One region of the Pantoea sp. AS142 genome, then DNA from elsewhere that is predicted to be linked to it. Evidence: predicted binding sites of a transcription regulator. Region 1 holds the regulator's gene; each other region holds the start of a gene.
The links. The regulator Fur, encoded in region 1, represses iron uptake genes when iron is present. The targets are predictions, from matches to a motif close to ATAATAATGAGAACNACTATCAA.
Positions count from the first base shown of each region.

Region 2: a site for Fur is predicted at 2,118-2,140, ahead of WFO64_RS04065 (TonB-dependent siderophore receptor). Genes of this name have one in related genera too.
Region 3: a site for Fur is predicted at 2,787-2,809, ahead of WFO64_RS11555 (TonB-dependent receptor domain-containing protein). Genes of this name have one in related genera too.
Region 4: a site for Fur is predicted at 2,284-2,306, ahead of exbB (tol-pal system-associated acyl-CoA thioesterase). Genes of this name have one in related genera too.

Region 1 is NZ_JBBCMO010000001.1:277,209-281,405, reverse strand. Features, by position in the region: gene ybfF (esterase) at 19-783, shown strand; gene ybfE (LexA regulated protein) at 952-1,227, shown strand; gene fldA (flavodoxin FldA) at 1,360-1,890, shown strand; gene fur (ferric iron uptake transcriptional regulator) at 2,237-2,680, shown strand; gene WFO64_RS01430 (hypothetical protein) at 2,747-3,142, opposite strand; gene glnS (glutamine--tRNA ligase) at 3,377-4,197, opposite strand, start outside.
Region 2 is NZ_JBBCMO010000001.1:800,697-804,893, reverse strand. Features, by position in the region: gene ghrA (glyoxylate/hydroxypyruvate reductase GhrA) at 1-99, opposite strand, end outside; gene treA (alpha,alpha-trehalase TreA) at 309-1,994, shown strand; gene WFO64_RS04065 (TonB-dependent siderophore receptor) at 2,185-4,197, shown strand, end outside.
Region 3 is NZ_JBBCMO010000005.1:126,877-131,073, reverse strand. Features, by position in the region: gene WFO64_RS11560 (hemin-degrading factor) at 1-230, opposite strand, end outside; gene WFO64_RS11555 (TonB-dependent receptor domain-containing protein) at 279-2,651, opposite strand; gene WFO64_RS11550 (SelT/SelW/SelH family protein) at 2,891-3,187, shown strand; gene WFO64_RS11545 (PadR family transcriptional regulator) at 3,193-3,735, opposite strand; gene WFO64_RS11540 (siderophore-interacting protein) at 3,808-4,197, opposite strand, start outside.
Region 4 is NZ_JBBCMO010000005.1:71,699-75,895, forward strand. Features, by position in the region: gene WFO64_RS11285 (DedA family protein) at 1-244, opposite strand, end outside; gene metC (cystathionine beta-lyase) at 409-1,599, opposite strand; partial or broken gene WFO64_RS11295 (TRAP transporter large permease subunit) at 1,735-1,986, opposite strand; gene exbB (tol-pal system-associated acyl-CoA thioesterase) at 2,391-3,113, shown strand; gene exbD (TonB system transport protein ExbD) at 3,120-3,542, shown strand; gene WFO64_RS11310 (MFS transporter) at 3,778-4,197, shown strand, end outside.

The sequences.
Region 1 (4,197 bases):
AAACTTAAGAACTTTGCTATGATTTTGAACGCCCGTCTGCAAACTGAACAATCCCCTGCTGATTCTCTGCCCATCCTGCTCATCCACGGTCTGTTTGGCAGTCTCGATAACCTTGGCGTGCTGGCGCGCGGGCTGAAAGATGCCGGCCCCCTAATGCAGGTCGATGTCCGCAACCACGGACTCTCACCACAATCTGACGCGATGAACTACGCTGTAATGGCGCAGGATATGGTCGATACGCTGGATGCACATGGCATTGATCGCGTCGCAGTGATTGGTCACTCGATGGGCGGTAAAATCGCCATGACCATGAGCGCGCTGGTGCCGGAACGCATTGAGCGACTGGTGATGATTGATATCGCCCCGGTGGATTACCAGACCCGCCGCCATGACCAGATATTTTCTGGCATTCGTGCCGTAACCGATGCGGGTGTCTCATCTCGCAGCGAGGCGGCCCGCATTATGCGCACGGTGATCGAAGAAGAAGGGGTAATCCAGTTCCTGCTGAAATCATTTCAGGAGGGTGAGTGGCGCTTCAACGTACCGGTGCTGTGGGACAACTACACCACGATTTCTGGCTGGCAGCCGGTTCCTGCGTGGGATCATCCGGCACTGTTTATTCGCGGCGGCGATTCCAGTTACCTGGATAACCGTTATCGTGATGCCTTGCTGCAGCAATTTCCGGCCGCTCAGGCGCATGTGATTGGTGGCGCAGGACATTGGGTTCATGCAGAGAAACCCGATGCCGTTTTGCGCACTGTCCGACGCTTCTTTGCGCTTTAAAAGCAAATAGATGGCGGCAAAAGTTTAGGATTGGCGTCCGGAGTAAGCGTGAAGTATGATGGCGCGCTAAAATTTTGCCGCGGGTCAGTTTTGCTGCGGCAATGGCCAATAATTTATAATCTGCGCGGTGAGTGTCTGGCGCCCGCCCCCATTCAGTTTTACTAAGCCATGGCAAAAGAACAGACTGACCGCACGACGCTCGATCTCTTTGCTGATGAGCGCCGTCCTGGTCGACCCAAAACCAGTCCGCTTTCGCGTGATGAACAACTGCGCATTAACAAGCGCAATCAACTGAAACGTGACAAAGGACGCGGACTTCGTCGTGTCGAACTGAAAATGAACAGTGAAGCCGTCGATGCACTCAATACGCTGGCAGAACAGCGCAATCTTAGCCGTAGCGAACTGATTGAACAGATACTACTGGCGCAGCTCAAACTGGATTAATGCGGGCAAATCGCACGCAGGAGCAAATGTCGAGGCTTTAACCGTTCCGCGGGTTTGTCTCGTCTGCTATTATTCGCTGAATTGTGCTGCGGCACACATCATATCATCAGGATTTAAGAGGTTATTTTACTCATGGCACTCGTAGGCATCTTCTTTGGCAGCGATACCGGCAACACCGAAAACATTGCAAAAATGATCCAGAAACAGCTGGGTAAAGACGTTGCAGAAGTGCATGACATCGCGAAAAGTACAAAAGAAGATCTGGAAGCGTTTGATATCCTGCTGTTGGGTATTCCGACCTGGTACTACGGTGAAGCGCAGTGCGACTGGGATGACTTTTTCCCGACGCTGGAAGAGATCGATTTTAACGGCAAACTGGTTGCGCTGTTTGGCTGCGGCGACCAGGAAGATTACGCAGAGTACTTCTGTGATGCGATGGGCACTATCCGCGACATCATCGAGCCGCACGGCGCCGTGATTGTGGGACACTGGCCGACTGAAGGCTACCATTTTGAGGCCTCAAAAGGTCTGGCCGATGATACCCACTTCCTGGGTCTGGCCATTGACGAAGATCGCCAGCCTGAACTGACCAGCCAGCGAGTAGAACTGTGGGTTAAGCAAATTTTTGATGAACTGCAGCTGAAAGAGATCATCGAAGCCTGATCCTACCCGACCCAATGTGAGCGCCAGCTCACATTGAGGCAATGGAAATTCCTATAGAAATAATAGCCACATTTTTTTAACTTTCTCCGTTTAATCTGTAGAATACCCGCATCGATCTTCCGCTTATTTCTCAGGCGGCAAGACTAAGCGATGGACTAACAGACATCTGCCAGAATCTTCCCCGGCCCGGTGACCCATCCCTATAGCCCATGATGATTCAGGCACGCCCTCTGGTTTTCATTTCATCGCTTCGGTTCTATAATGAGACGCAAATGAGAATGAGCATAGATCGACATTCAAGGCGACAAGCCACAAAAGTGAATATTAGTAACAGGACAAAATCCGCATGACTGACAACAACACCGCATTAAAGAAGGCTGGCCTGAAAGTAACGCTGCCCAGATTGAAAATTCTGGAAGTGCTTCAGGAACCTGAGTGCCATCACGTCAGTGCGGAAGATTTGTATAAACGCCTGATCGACATCGGCGAAGAGATTGGCCTGGCTACCGTTTACCGTGTTCTGAACCAGTTTGATGACGCCGGTATTGTGACCCGCCACAACTTTGAAGGCGGCAAATCTGTCTTCGAACTGACGCAGCAGCATCATCACGATCATCTGATCTGCCTGGATTGCGGCAAGGTTATTGAGTTCAGCGATGAGTCGATCGAAACCCGTCAGCGTGAAATCGCGACACGCCATGGCATCAAGCTAACCAACCACAGCCTCTATCTGTATGGGCACTGTACGTTGGGCGATTGTCGTGAAGACGAAACCCTGCACGACCAGTAAAACGGGTGTGTCATGAAAATAAACCGGTGAATTCACCGGTTTTTTTCGTTGCTTTTCTGCTGTCAGTCAGGCGACCAGCGTTTCCTGCAAATAACGCCAGCGCGGAATTGAGCTACTGCAATCCAGAATCGCCAGCGAAATTCGGCTCTGGTTATTACCATTCATTATCTGCATTTCACGATACTGTACGGTGATCTCTTTTTCATGATGAGAGAGGATCACATGTTCACAGGTCGCGATTCGCATGCCTTCCCGCTGTCCCTGCAACTGTCGGAAAAGATCTTCGACATCGTTCAAATTGTACTCTTTGCCCTTTGGCGTCACCATGCGGAATTCAGGATGAAAATAGGACATCAGCAGCTCAAAACTGTCGTCTGATCCGACTGGCTGATTAAAAATACGTTCAATGAGCTGATGTAAAACGACGACACTGTGTTTGGCTTCCTGAGCGAGGACGGTCATTTTTTTTCCTTCTGCAACCCGCTTTGCAACCTCTGAGAGCGCATAGCCTACCTGAATGGTGACAATTCACATCCTGAAATTGATTAATTTTTTTAAACTCAGATTACTCCCACAATGCCATATTGGACCGGTTGTGCCTAATGCAGAATAAATGTCGGCAATGGTGAAAATCGGAGCAACAAAAAAGGGCGATAAATCGCCCTTTTGTCATTTTATGAGGCCAGCCTCAAAAAATTATTCGCCAGCTTTAGTCCAGGTATCACGAAGACCGACGGTGCGATTAAACACCAGCTGCGACGGCGTAGAGTAAACGCTGTCAGCACAGAAATAACCTTCACGTTCAAACTGGAACGGTGTGGTCGGTTCTGCCTCGCGGAGGCTGGGTTCAACAACACCATTTTTGATTGTCAGTGACGCGGGATTGATTACCGCCAGGAAGTCCTCTGCAGCGGCCGGGTTTGGCACACTGAACAGACGGTCGTACAGACGGAACTCAGCAGGCTGCGCGTGATCCGCAGAAACCCAGTGAATCACCCCTTTCACCTTGCGACCATCGGCAGGATCTTTGCTCAGCGTATCTACATCGCTGGTGCAGTAGATGCAGGTAATATTACCCGCTTCATCTTTGGCGACCCGCTCAGCCCGAATCACATAGGCGTTGCGCAGGCGTACTTCTTTGCCCAGCACCAGACGCTTATATTGCTTGTTCGCTTCTTCACGGAAATCTGCACGATCGATCCAGATCTCGCGGCTGAACGGCACTTCACGCGTGCCCATCTCCGCTTTGGCCGGATGATTGGGCATGGTGATGATTTCGCTATGTCCTGCTGGCAGGTTTTCGATCACCACTTTAAGGGGATCCATAACTGCCATGGCGCGTGGTGCATTCTCGTTAAGATCATCGCGGATGCAGGACTCCAGCGAGGCCATTTCCACGATGTTATCCTGCTTAGTGACGCCAATACGACGGCAGAACTCACGGATAGAAGCGGCGGTGTAACCACGACGACGCAAACCTGAGACGGTCAACATACGCGGATCGTCCCAGCCTTCGA
Region 2 (4,197 bases), 520 kb from region 1:
TGGCTGCCAGGCACGCACCCGCGCCTGGGGCAGGCGCTGTTGTAAACCATTAATCCAGGCCGTTGCAGACTGCGACGGGTGATACCAGATGATCTCCATCCTGCTCTCCTTTTTTCTTTCAGCGTCGGGGAAAAGCGGGGTGAGAGCAAGAAAAAACCGGCGCAAAAAAGCGGTTTTTGCCATAAAAATAATTCCCGTGGCTTCACATTTCCGGCTCGCTTCAGGGTGAAGTGGTCAGATAAGGTCTAAAGTTGGTCCTGTGGTCAATGCGTTACACGCGGCCGCGTTTCGGACAAGGAGAAAAACCGATGACAAAAATTGAGGTAAACGCCGCCGAACGGCGTCAGCGTTATGCGCCCTTTCTGCTCACGTTGCTGCTGAGCGTTCCCGTCTTCACCACCCAGGCCGACGACAACAGCCGCATGCTGAATAATCAGCCGCAGCCACCTGACGTTCGTTTAGGACCGCTGTTTAATGCCGTGCAGCAGGCGAAGTTCTATCCCGATCAAAAGACCTTTGCTGATGCGGTGCCGAAATTCGATCCCGCCTCGATTCTTGCCGACTGGCAGATGCAGAAGAAACAGCGCAATTTCGATCTTAAGCGTTTTGTTGATGCCAATTTCACGCTGCCCGCTGCTGGCGACAAATATGTACCGCCAGCCGGACAAAACCTGCGTGACCACATTGATGGTCTGTGGCCGGTACTGACGCGCACCACCAGCAGCGCCGGTCAGTATGATTCGCTGCTGCCGCTGCCAAAACCCTATGTGGTGCCAGGCGGGCGCTTTCGTGAAGTCTATTACTGGGACAGCTACTTCACCATGCTGGGGCTGGCCGAAAGCGGGCACTGGGATAAGGTGCAGGATATGACGGACAACTTCGCCTCGCTGCTCGACCGTTATGGACACATCCCTAACGGCAACCGCAGCTACTACCTGAGCCGTTCACAGCCGCCGTTCTTTAGCCTGATGGTTGATCTTCTGGCGACCCACGATGACGGTAAAGCCTATACCCGCTATCTGCCGCAGTTGCAGAAAGAGTATGACTACTGGATGGCTGACAGCGATAAAGTCGCGGCAGGCGCAGCCAATAAGCGGGTGATTAAACTGGCGGACGGCACGCTGCTCAACCGCTACTGGGATGCGCGCGGCGTGCCACGCACCGAATCCTGGATGGATGACATTGCCACCGCCCAGAAAGCGCCGCAGCGTAATAAAGCTGAACTCTATCGCGAGCTGCGTTCCGGTGCGGCGTCGGGCTGGGACTTCAGTTCGCGCTGGTTTACTGATGCGCATAACCTGTCGACGATCCGTACCACACAGCTTGCGCCGGTTGACCTCAACAGCCTGCTGTTCCATCTGGAGCAGACCCTGTCGAAAGGCTACCAGATCAACAAGCAGAACGATCTGGCGAAGCAGTTTGCCGATCGCGCGGAGAAGCGCCAGGCGGCGATCAACCGTTATCTGTGGGACAGCAAACAGAACTGGTACGCTGACTATGACTGGCAGACAAAGCAGGTGCATCCGCAGCTGACGGCTGCCGCGCTGTTCCCGCTCTATCTGCAGGTCGCCAGTGATAAGCAGGCTGAAAGCACCGCCAGCGCGGTAGAGAAACAGCTGCTTAAACCAGGCGGTCTGGTCACCACCACCGTGAACAACGGCCAGCAGTGGGATGCCCCTAATGGCTGGGCGCCGCTGCAGTGGGTCGCCGTTGAAGGTCTGGAACATTACAACCAGCCGAAACTGGCGAAAGAGGTGGGATTACGCTTCCTGCAAAACGTTCAGAACACCTATGACCGTGAGCATAAGCTGGTGGAGAAGTATGTCGTTGACGGCAAAAATCTCGGTGGCGGTGGTGGTGGCGAATATCCGCTGCAGGATGGCTTCGGCTGGACTAACGGCGTTACGCTGAAACTGCTGGATAAGTATTGCCCGAAAGATAAAACCTGTAACAGCGCCCACGATATTCCGCAGGCGTCTGCCTCTCAACCCTGAACCTCTCTGGATACCTCTGGCCTCGCCGGGGGTGTCCAGACCTCATTTCAGCGAAATTTACTTGACCTTCTTTCATCAACAGGCAAAATTACAACGAATTTACAAAAGGTAATAATTCTCATTATGATAATGAGATTGCCTATCAAAAATTTTTTCACCTGCCTGAACCTTTGCCAATAAAGGAATTTTGATGAAACTGTCATTGTCGCTAAAAGGTTATGTCCCCCTCTGCACCCTGGCGCTAACCGCGCCTGCTGTGAGTTTTGCTGCCGATATGGTCGTCACTGCGCAACCGCAGGAGGATTCGACCTCGCCAACCCAGGGCTATCTGGCGACCACCAGCCAGGGTGCAACCAAAAGCGATCGTCCGCTGATCACCACGCCGCAGTCGATCTCCGTGGTCACCCGCCAGCAGATGCAGGATCAGGGCGCGCTGACCCTGAATCAGGCGCTGGGCTATAGCTCTGGCGTTTTCACCAACTTTGGCGGTGCCGCCACCCGTTACGACACCATTGCGCTGCGCGGCTTCCACGGCGGCGATGTCGATAATACCTTCCTTGACGGCATGCGGCTGATGAGTGACGGCGGCAGTTTCAACGCATTGCAGGTCGATAATGCGTTCCTTGAACGCATTGACGTGATCAAGGGCCCCTCTTCTGCGCTCTATGGTCAGACGGTGCCGGGCGGGCTGGTCAACATGGTGACTAAACGCCCTCAGTTCGCGGAAGAGGGTCACATTCAGTTGCAGGCGGGAAGCAACGGCACCACCGGTACGATGTTTGACTACACCAATGCCATTAACGACCAGTGGGCGTTTCGCCTGACCGGCGTGTCCCGCCACAGCGATACTCAGTACGATCACACCCGCGAAGAGAAATATGCGCTGATGCCGCAACTGATGTGGCAACCGGATGAAGATACCCACCTGATCCTGAAAGCCTATCTGCAGAAAGATCCGTCTGGCGGCTATCACGGTTCAGTACCGGGTGACGGCAGCATCACCGAGCACAACGGCTACAAGCTGAGCAACGGCTTTTATGAGGGCAACAGCGACCTCGATCAGTTCAAGCGCCATGAGCAGATCTACAGCTTCGATTTCGCCCACCGTTTTAATGACGTCTGGTCATTCTCCTCCACCGGCAGCTACAGCCACTCGAATGTCGATCTCGATCAGGTCTATCAGATTGGCTGGGACAGCGCGAATCCCGATCTGATGAACCGCTACTACTCTGGCGAACATTCGTCACTCTCCGCGTGGTCCACCGATAACCGTTTACAGGCGGAGTTCAGTACCGGCGAACTGGAGCACCGCGTCACGCTGGGTGCTGAGTATCATCGTTACAAAAATGAGATCAGTAAGGCGGGCGGTTCGGCCACGCAGCTTAATGCCCTGACTGGCGAGCAGGTGGGTGACATGCCTGATTACACCTGGGCGGACAAAACCCGCCGCTACTACCAGACCGGTCTCTATCTGCAGGATGAGATGAAGCTGGACCGCTGGCATCTGGATCTCTCCGGTCGTTATGACCGCATCGTCGCCAATAACAGCGGCAGCGACCGACGTCAGGATGATCACATCAGCGGTCGCGCAGCGCTGCTCTATGCTTTCGACAACGGTATCTCGCCTTATGTCAGCTGGAGCCAGGCGATTACCCCGACTGCGCTCACCGATCCCAACAATAACCTGCTGAAGCCGACCACCGCAGAGCAGTATGAAGCCGGGGTGAAATATCAGCCGGTCGGCACCCGCGATCTCTATAGCGTCGCGGTCTATGACCTGACGCAGAAAGATGTGGCAAACCGCGACGTGCTGACAGCGACTTATACGCCATCGGGCAAAGTGCATTCACAGGGCATCGAACTGGAAGCGCGTAATCAGTTAACCCCACGCCTGAGCACCGTGGCGAGCTATACGCTGAATCATCTGCGCTACAAAGATTCGGTGGATGGCAACGACGGACATACGCCGTATGTCACACCCAACAGCATGGCTGCACTCTGGGGTCACTATCAGTTTGATTACGGTCTGAGTGCGGGCGCGGGCGTGCGTTATATCGGCAAACAGTGGGCGGACAATGAAAACACCACTCGCCTGCCGTCTGTGACGCTGTTTGATGCGTCAGTGCGGGCCGATCTCGGCGTCTGGAACAGCAGCCTGAAAGGGGCCTGGGTGCAGGTCAACGCCAATAACCTCACAGATCGT
Region 3 (4,197 bases), on a different contig from region 1:
AGATGCTCATGTACCGCATAAGCATTACGGGTGATACTTTTGGTCTCGCCAACTGCCCCCAGCGCGTTTAGCAATGCGGGGAAATCATGTTTCAGCGCCACGGCATCAACGCCGATGCGCGCTTCGCACAGTTCCGCTTCACTGATACCGATCAGCGCAGCCAGATCGCGGGCATATTTCTTCGGATGTTTAACCTTAAGGGTGAGATAGTGCTGGTATATCGGATTCATCGTTCAGGCTCTCATGGCAATGCCCTGCGTGATGCAGGGCGACGGTTATCAAAAGTCGACGTTAACACCCAACTGGAAGGTGCGGCCTGGCATCACGGCCAGCGCCTGATCGTTGCGTTCCTGCTGGGTGGCGCTGGTCAGTTCACGGCTGCTGAGATAATCCCAGTATTTGCGATCGGTAATATTATAAAGTCCACCACTCAGCCTGACGTTGTGCGTAACGCGCCAGTAAGCGGTCATATCCACCATGCCATATCCTGGCACCCGCATATAATCGGTGCTGGAATCGCTCAGGCTGCTGCCGGTGTTGGCAAAGCTGTTGCGATTCGTGGCGCTGGCTTTTTTGCCTTTGACAAAGGTTGCGGTGACGGCGGCTCCGTAGCCGCGTGCCTCATCGTCCCAGGCGAGTCCGACAATGGCTTTCATCGGTGCAACGCTCTCCAGATCGATGTAGCGATCACCGAGGTAGCTCGACTTTGCCGCGCCCTGGGTATAGCCAAAGGCCAGATTTGCGCTCAGCCCCGCGACCTCGCTAAACCAGCTGCCGAAGTTCACTTTGCTGCTGATTTCAGCCCCATAGATGTAGGCTTTGTCACGGTTTTCTGCCTGATAGGTGGTGTAGATGTTGCTGGGTACATTGACAAACTTATCCGGATTCGCCGCCCGGCTGTAACGGGTAAAGGCGATGAAGTTTTTATAGTCGTTATAAAACGCAGCTGCATTAAACGTGACGCCTCTTGCCACCTGACCTTTTACGCCCCACTCGATGTTGTTGCTGGTTTCAGTTTTCAGGTCTGCATTGCCAATCAGCGCGTACTGCGCGGTACCGGCATAGCTGGAACCAAGGTTCCATGAGCCATAAAGCTGGGAGTCGTTGGGGAACTGCGCGCCACGGGTATATTGCAGATAAGTCATTAGCTCAGGCGTCAGATCGTACTCGAAAGCGATCGATGGCAAGACCTGGGTGTCGCTGTTTGGCGAACCATAAAGCGCTGAGACTTCGCTGGCGTCGAGCACGCTGCTGTTGGTGGTCAGCGTCGCCACATCGCGCGGTCGGGTATTCTGATAGGCCACACGTACCCCCGGCACGATGGCCGCCCGGTGTCCGTCAGCATCGAAGCTGATACTATCCTGCAGATAACCGCCCAGGGTGTAACTGCGGCTGTTAGCCTGTGGCTGCATGATGGCGGTATAGGCGCTCGGCGTGGGTGACTGACGGAAAGGCCGTTCCGTGTCCACCAGACGCGCATTCAGCCCCGCGCTCAGTTCATGTCGCCCGATGTTTTTGAGCGCACGGGTGTCAACACCATAGCTGTCACTGTTGTAGTCGGAATAAACCGTTTGTCTGGCAGTGGCGCTTGATGGCATCCGGGTACTATCATGGGCCTGGGTTTGCTGCCAGTAAATACGGGTCGTCAGGCTGTCGATCAGGTCATTGTAAGGGGTATATTCATCCGCCAGGCTGATGCCCCAGCGGCGGGTATCACTCTGCTGCTGTGCCTGACCCCATACGGTATTGCCGGTAGTGCTCCAGCTGTCGTAATGGCTGTGGTTAGTTTTATGATAGTAATCGACGGTTGCGCTGAGCTTGTGCGCATCATTGGGCTGCCAGATGCCGGAGGTCATAAAGGCGTCGGAGTGCCAGTTGGCCGGATAAGCATCGAGCGTATCGCTGTTGTTACGGGTCTGCTGTCCATCGCGGCGACTATAAACAAAAATCCCACGCAGCGTGTCATCGCCTGCCGCTGCAGTCATGCCGTTGTGCCAGCTGCGACTGGATGAGTCATAGTCGCTTTGATAACCTAAAAAGGTGGGCTTGCCGGGATGCAGATAGTCGTCCGGGGATTTGTTACGGAATGAGACGTTACCGCCAATCGAGGTGTTCGGCTGATCCACTGCTGTGGCGCCCTTTTCGATCTCAATACGGCCAAACATATAAGGATCGATGTAATCGCGGCCAATGCCAAAGCTGTCGAGACCGGCGCGTCCCACATAGCTTCGGCCGGTGGCCTGCGGCAATGGAATGCCATCCACATCCAGACCGACGCGGTTGCTCTCCAGACCACGAATGTTGTAGCCGGTATACCCTGCCCGATCAAAGCCACTTTTCCCGGCTGAGGAACCGCCACTGCTGCCGGTGGCACTGATCAGCGGTTCATAGCGCATGATCGACCCAAAGTCAGTGGCGCCACGTTGTTGCAGATCGCTGGCAGAAAGCGTGGTTTTGCTGCCCGCCGTTTTTTTGATTTCCGGCGCCGTCACCGTCATTACCGGCTCGGCACTGCTGCCATAGCGGTCAGAGAGGGCTAGCGTGGCAGATTCACTGCCCGCAGCATACGTGCAGGTGGTATTGATGAAAGTGGCGAGCAACGCCAGTTGAGTCAGACGCGGTTGCATCAATCTCTGAAAACGTGGTGACATAGGCGCGAATTACCTGATTAATTGTTAGTATTCGCTCACTTGCTTGCTGGCAACGTAAAAACGGCTCTGTATAAACGCCGTGAAAAGTCAGAACATCATGCTGGTGTAATAATTATCGCCGGGAATTTAATGCAACTGATAATCATTATCAATATTATTTACATTTAGATATAAACCACAGCGCACAAATTGTTAACCCGAATGCATTGGCATTTATCAACACGTAAAGGAATAGAGTTATGGCGCAAAAACCTGTGGTTGTTATTCACTACTGTATGCAATGCAACTGGCTGATGCGGTCAGCATGGATGGCACAGGAACTTCTGCATACCTTCGCTGAGGATCTGGCGGAGGTGACGCTGAAACCGGGCACCGGCGGTGTTTTTGAGATTACGCTGGATGGGCATCTGCTGTGGGAACGTAAGCGGGATGGGGGTTTCCCTGATGCGACCACGCTGAAACAGCGTGTGCGCGATATCTGTTTCCCGGATCGTACGCTGGGTCACATCGACAAACACAAAACTGAAATCAGCTAAGTCCGCTATTCACTGTGGGTGATTTTTTCTGCCGCGTCGTGCAGCACCTTAACCAGCGTCTGCAGCGCGGCATCAGAGATATCTTCCTGCGACAGCCGGCAGTTCAAAGCGATTTTTAGCCCATGAATCGCCTGCTCAACAGCCGGAATGCTGCGGTTATTGACCAGAATCGCCAGCGCAGAGAGCCGGGTAATCAGACGGGTGACCGTTTCGCGGTTATCCGCTAACAGTGCCTCTCCCGCCGCCGTCAGGCGGTAGGCTTTACGCGTTGCCTGCGCATCCACAACCTGAATCGCCTCCCTCTCTTCCAGCAGCGTCAGATTGGGGTAGATGATCCCCGGACTGGGCGAATACTCTCCCTTTGACAGATCCTCAACTGACTTGATCAGCTCATAGCCGTGCGCCGCATTCTGCGCCAGGAAATGAAGCATCAGCAGGCGAACCTCACTCGCTTCCAGCCTCTTTTCACGTCGTTTGCGTCGTCCGCTGCAACCGCCTGCGCGCGCAGTCTGATCGTCAGATGCAGTGGAAGTCGGGTACTGTTTCATGGCCTGCCCTGCGGGGAAGAAAGGGGGTTGATGGTAGTCCGCCGCCTGGCAAAACTCAATTACCAGAGCGGCTTACTTCTGATGCCAATAGGCTACCGCCCGCACGAAGTCGCTATCCAGGCCGCGCTGCACCGTGAAGTAGTCACACAGCGCTTTAACAAACTCCCCTTCGCCGGTCAGCCAGACAAAGTAATTTTCCGTCGGGATAGTGATCTGATCCAGCTGGGTAATCAGCTGGCTGAGCTGCGCTTTCTGCATCTGACCACTGCCAAGCCAGTTTGTCGTCAGATTAGCAGTATCAGATAAATAGTCGCGGCCCGTCGCTTCATCGGTAAAGGCATAGAGATGCAGCGCCTGCGCCCGGGCGTCACGCTGACGGCGCGCAAAGGCAGGCAGCCCGGTTTCGTCGCAGACGTAAAGCTGGAATGCGTAATCGGTCGGCACCACCAGCGAACCGCGTGG
Region 4 (4,197 bases), on a different contig from region 1:
CGAGGCTGGCGGCAGTCGTGAGGATCACCATCGTTGGCACAAAATCCATTACCCCTTTAGCCACCATCGCCCCTGCCAGTAGCAGCAGGCTGTCGCCCGGCAGGAAAGAGGCGGGTAACAGACCATTTTCCAGAAACAGCGTCAGGAACATCACGCCGTACACCACCCATACCACGTCCGGATTTGCCAGCGCGGCAAAATCCTGATGCCAGAGCGCCTGGACAATCTCGTGTAAAACACCCATTAGCGATTCCATCACGTCACAAGGAACAATCCGTCTGCGTTCAGATAGCGCAGTGATCTCACTGACAACCTGAACGATGCGGGATAAATTTTAACAATAACTATGCCGTTGTCCGGCCAACACTGCGGGCAGGCGCTACCCGGTTTACCGGCTGTTTAGCGGATTTAGCGCGTCAGGCGCGAAAAACCGGCCTCCAGATCAGCCAGCAGGTCATCAACATGCTCCAGACCAATATGCAGGCGCACCAGCGTGCCGGTGAAATCCACTCCGCCCGCCGGACGAATCTCTGCCAGCTCTTCCGGCTGATTCGCCAGGATCAGCGATTCAAAGCCGCCCCAGGAGTAAGCCATGCTGAAATGATGGAAGTGATCGAGATATTCCGCCAGCTGGTCCGCACTCAATTTTTCCTGCAGGATAAAAGAGAACAGGCCGCTGCTGCCGTTAAAATCGCGCTGCCAGAACTGATGGCCTTTGCTTTGTGCCAGCGCCGGGTGATTAACCCGCGCCACGTCGGGACGCGCTGCCAGCCACTCTGCCACCTGAATCGCGCTCTCTTCATGCTGACGCAGACGGGTGCCCAGCGTGCGCAGACCCCGGCTCGCCATATAGGCGGTATCGGCATCGACCATCTGGCCCATGAGATAAGAGTTCTCGCGCAGCTGATCGATGCAGCGCGCATTAGCGACCGCGGTGCCGATCATCGCATCGCTGTGACCAATCAGGTATTTGGTGCCAGCCTGAATCGAAATATCGATACCGTGCGCCAGCGCATCAAATAAAATACCGGCCGCCCAGGTGTTGTCGATCATGATGATCGCCTCGGGTGCTTTAGCACGCACCGCTGCCACAATCGCCGGAATATCCTGGACTTCCATGGTGATTGAGGCGGGAGATTCCAGGAACACTACCCGGGTATTGTGCTGCACCAGTGCGCCAATTTCACTGCCGATGCAGTGATCGAACCAGCCGGTCGTCACCTGCAGCTTAGCCAGAATTTTAGTGCAGAAGTCCTGTGTCGGTTCATAGACCGCACCGCTCATCAGCACGTGGTCACCCGCTTCGACAAACGCCAGAATCGCGTTAGCCACAGCCGCTGCGCCGCAGGCGTAGAGCACACAGCCCGCGCCACCTTCCAGTTCTGTCATTGCATCCTGCAGTGCAAAATGCGTCAGGGTGCCACGACGGCCATAAAAGAGTTCGCCTTTTGCCCGACCGGCAGTGGCGCGTTTTTTCTCCGCGACCGTGTTAAAAACCAGCGAGGAGGCTCGTTGAATTACGCTGTTCACCGAGCCCTGGGTATAACGCTTGCTGCGTCCTGCACTGACGAGCGTGGTATCAATTTTTCTGGTGGTCATGAGTTGCCTTCGCTGCTTCTGACTAAGCCCCCTACGTTACCACGAAACGACCAGTAGGATTGAGACTCAATGGTGATTATCAGCGTGCGCCGCAGGATAAAAAACGGCCTCGCGCACGGGCCGATTTTCATTGTGCTACATCACGCCCGTCAGGCGCGGCAACCCGAGTAAAATGGCGGGAATAGAGGTAATCAGCATCAGCACCACAATCAGCATGCCGTAGAACAGAAGCATTGTCCCGACCACCTGCTTAATCTTCTGTTTACTCACTGCGCTGGCAATAAACAGCACGGTGCCAACCGGCGGCATCATCAGTCCGATACTCAGGTTAGTCAGCCTAATCATGCTGAAGTGAACCGGATCGCCCCCTGATGCGGTCGCGATCGGCTGCTTGCCAGGAAATATACCGGCGGCAAATAGTGAGGAGAGGGTCAACATACCGCCGGTCGCCAATGAAGAGAACCGAGTTGCGTGGGTCGCGGGCTGACCGCAGAGGGGCGTGGGGAGCCAGGATAGTGAAAACGCGCACCAGTAACATGCAGCAATGTGGATTGAATGTATGCTGCCTTATGTTGAAGCGGTGTTTAAAGAGAATTTAATGCAACTTCATAGTGTCGAAATCCCCTTGCTAAAAGTGTTTCGGCCTGGTCAATTGCGGGTAAATGGCGGCGATCTTCTTTGTAAATACTAATGAGAACTACTATCAATTCGCCGCCGTTTTGCTATTATTCGCGCTTGTCTCGCATCCCTGAATCAGAAGTTGGAGAAGCAGCGTGGTAGCCAGTGATTTGATGCAAACGGACCTCTCCGTTTGGGGCATGTATCAACATGCCGATATCGTGGTAAAGGTGGTCATGATTGGCCTGTTATTGGCCTCAGTGGTGACCTGGGCGATCTTCTTTAGCAAATATGCCGAACTTAGCGCCGCTAAGCGCCGCCTGAAGCGCGAGCAACTGGCACTGGGCGAAGCCCGCAATCTGAATGACGCCGCCCGCATTGCCCAGTCGTTCACCGGCCAGAGCCACAGTACAGTGCTGCTGAATGATGCGCAGAATGAACTTGAACTGTCGGCTGGTGTGGAAGATACCAACGGGATTAAAGATCGCACCAGTTTCCGTCTTGAGCGCCGCGTCGCTGCGTTCAGCCGCCATGCAGGCCGGGGCAATGGCTTCCTGGCAACCATCGGTTCGGTTGCGCCATTTATCGGCCTGTTCGGCACCGTATGGGGCATCATGAACAGCTTTATCGGCATCGCCAAAACCCAGACCACCAACCTTGCGGTCGTGGCACCGGGTATCGCTGAAGCGCTGCTGGCGACCGCGGTTGGTCTGGTTGCTGCAATACCGGCGGTGGTGATCTACAACGTCTTCGCCCGCATGATCGCCAACTACAAAGCCTCACTGGGTGATGTCGCCGCTCAGGTGATGCTGCTGCAGAGTCGTGATATCGACCTGGGCACTGTCGCCACTGATGTTCCGCGTCCTGCGACCGCCCAGAAACTGCGCTTAGGGTAAGTTCTTATGGCAATGCGATTAAACGACGATCTGGAAACCGATGGTGAAATGCATGAGATTAACGTGACGCCGTTTATCGACGTCATGCTGGTTCTGCTGATCATCTTTATGGTGGCCGCGCCACTGGCCACGGTCGACGTGCGCGTCAATCTGCCCGCTTCAACCAGCGCCCCTCAGCCGCGTCCGGAAAAACCGGTTTACCTGTCGATTAAAGCGGATAAGCAGCTTTACGTCGGAAACGATCAGGTGACGCCGGATTCGCTGGTTAACGTGTTAACCAGCCAGACGCAGGGCAACAAAGAGACGACGATTTTCTTCCAGGCGGATAAGTCGGTGGATTATGAAACACTGATGAACGTCATGGATAAGCTGCGCACGGCGGGCTATCTGAAAATTGGTCTGATGGGCATGGAAACCGTGAAGAAATAGCGGGTTATCCAGCACCCGAAAAAGGCGACTACTTCAGTCGCCTTTTTTTATGGCCGCTCTGCGACCACACAAAATCAGGCAAATCAGTAGCAGGCCAACCACTTATGCTACCTGACACGGTTTGTTAATTAGTTGTTACTTATGTACATAGTTTTGTAAAGAGCAATGGTGAGCCAGATCACATTATTCCCGCCTCAGGCAGGCTAAAACGGCTAAAAAACAACAGGAAGCCGTTATGAGCCACGCCCCGTCTTTACAAAAGCCGCCGAAAAGTGCCGCCCGAACCATCTTTAACGTCACCAGTGGTAACTTCCTGGAGATGTACGATTTTATGGTATTTGGCTACTACGCCACCGCCATTGCTAAAACCTTCTTCCCCGGTGACGACCCGTTTGCCTCCCTGATGCTGACCCTGATGACCTTTGGTGCCGGATTCCTGATGCGCCCGCTAGGGGCCATTATCCTGGGTGCCTACATTGACCATCATGGTCGTCGCAAAGGATTGTTGCTGACGCTGGGCTTAATGGCAATTGGCACCCTGACCATTGCGGTGGTGCCAGGCTACGCCACCCTGGGCGTGGCGGCCCCGATTCTGATTCTGTTGGGACGGCTGTTGCAAGGCTTCTCGGCGGGCGTTGAGCTGGGTGGCGTGTCG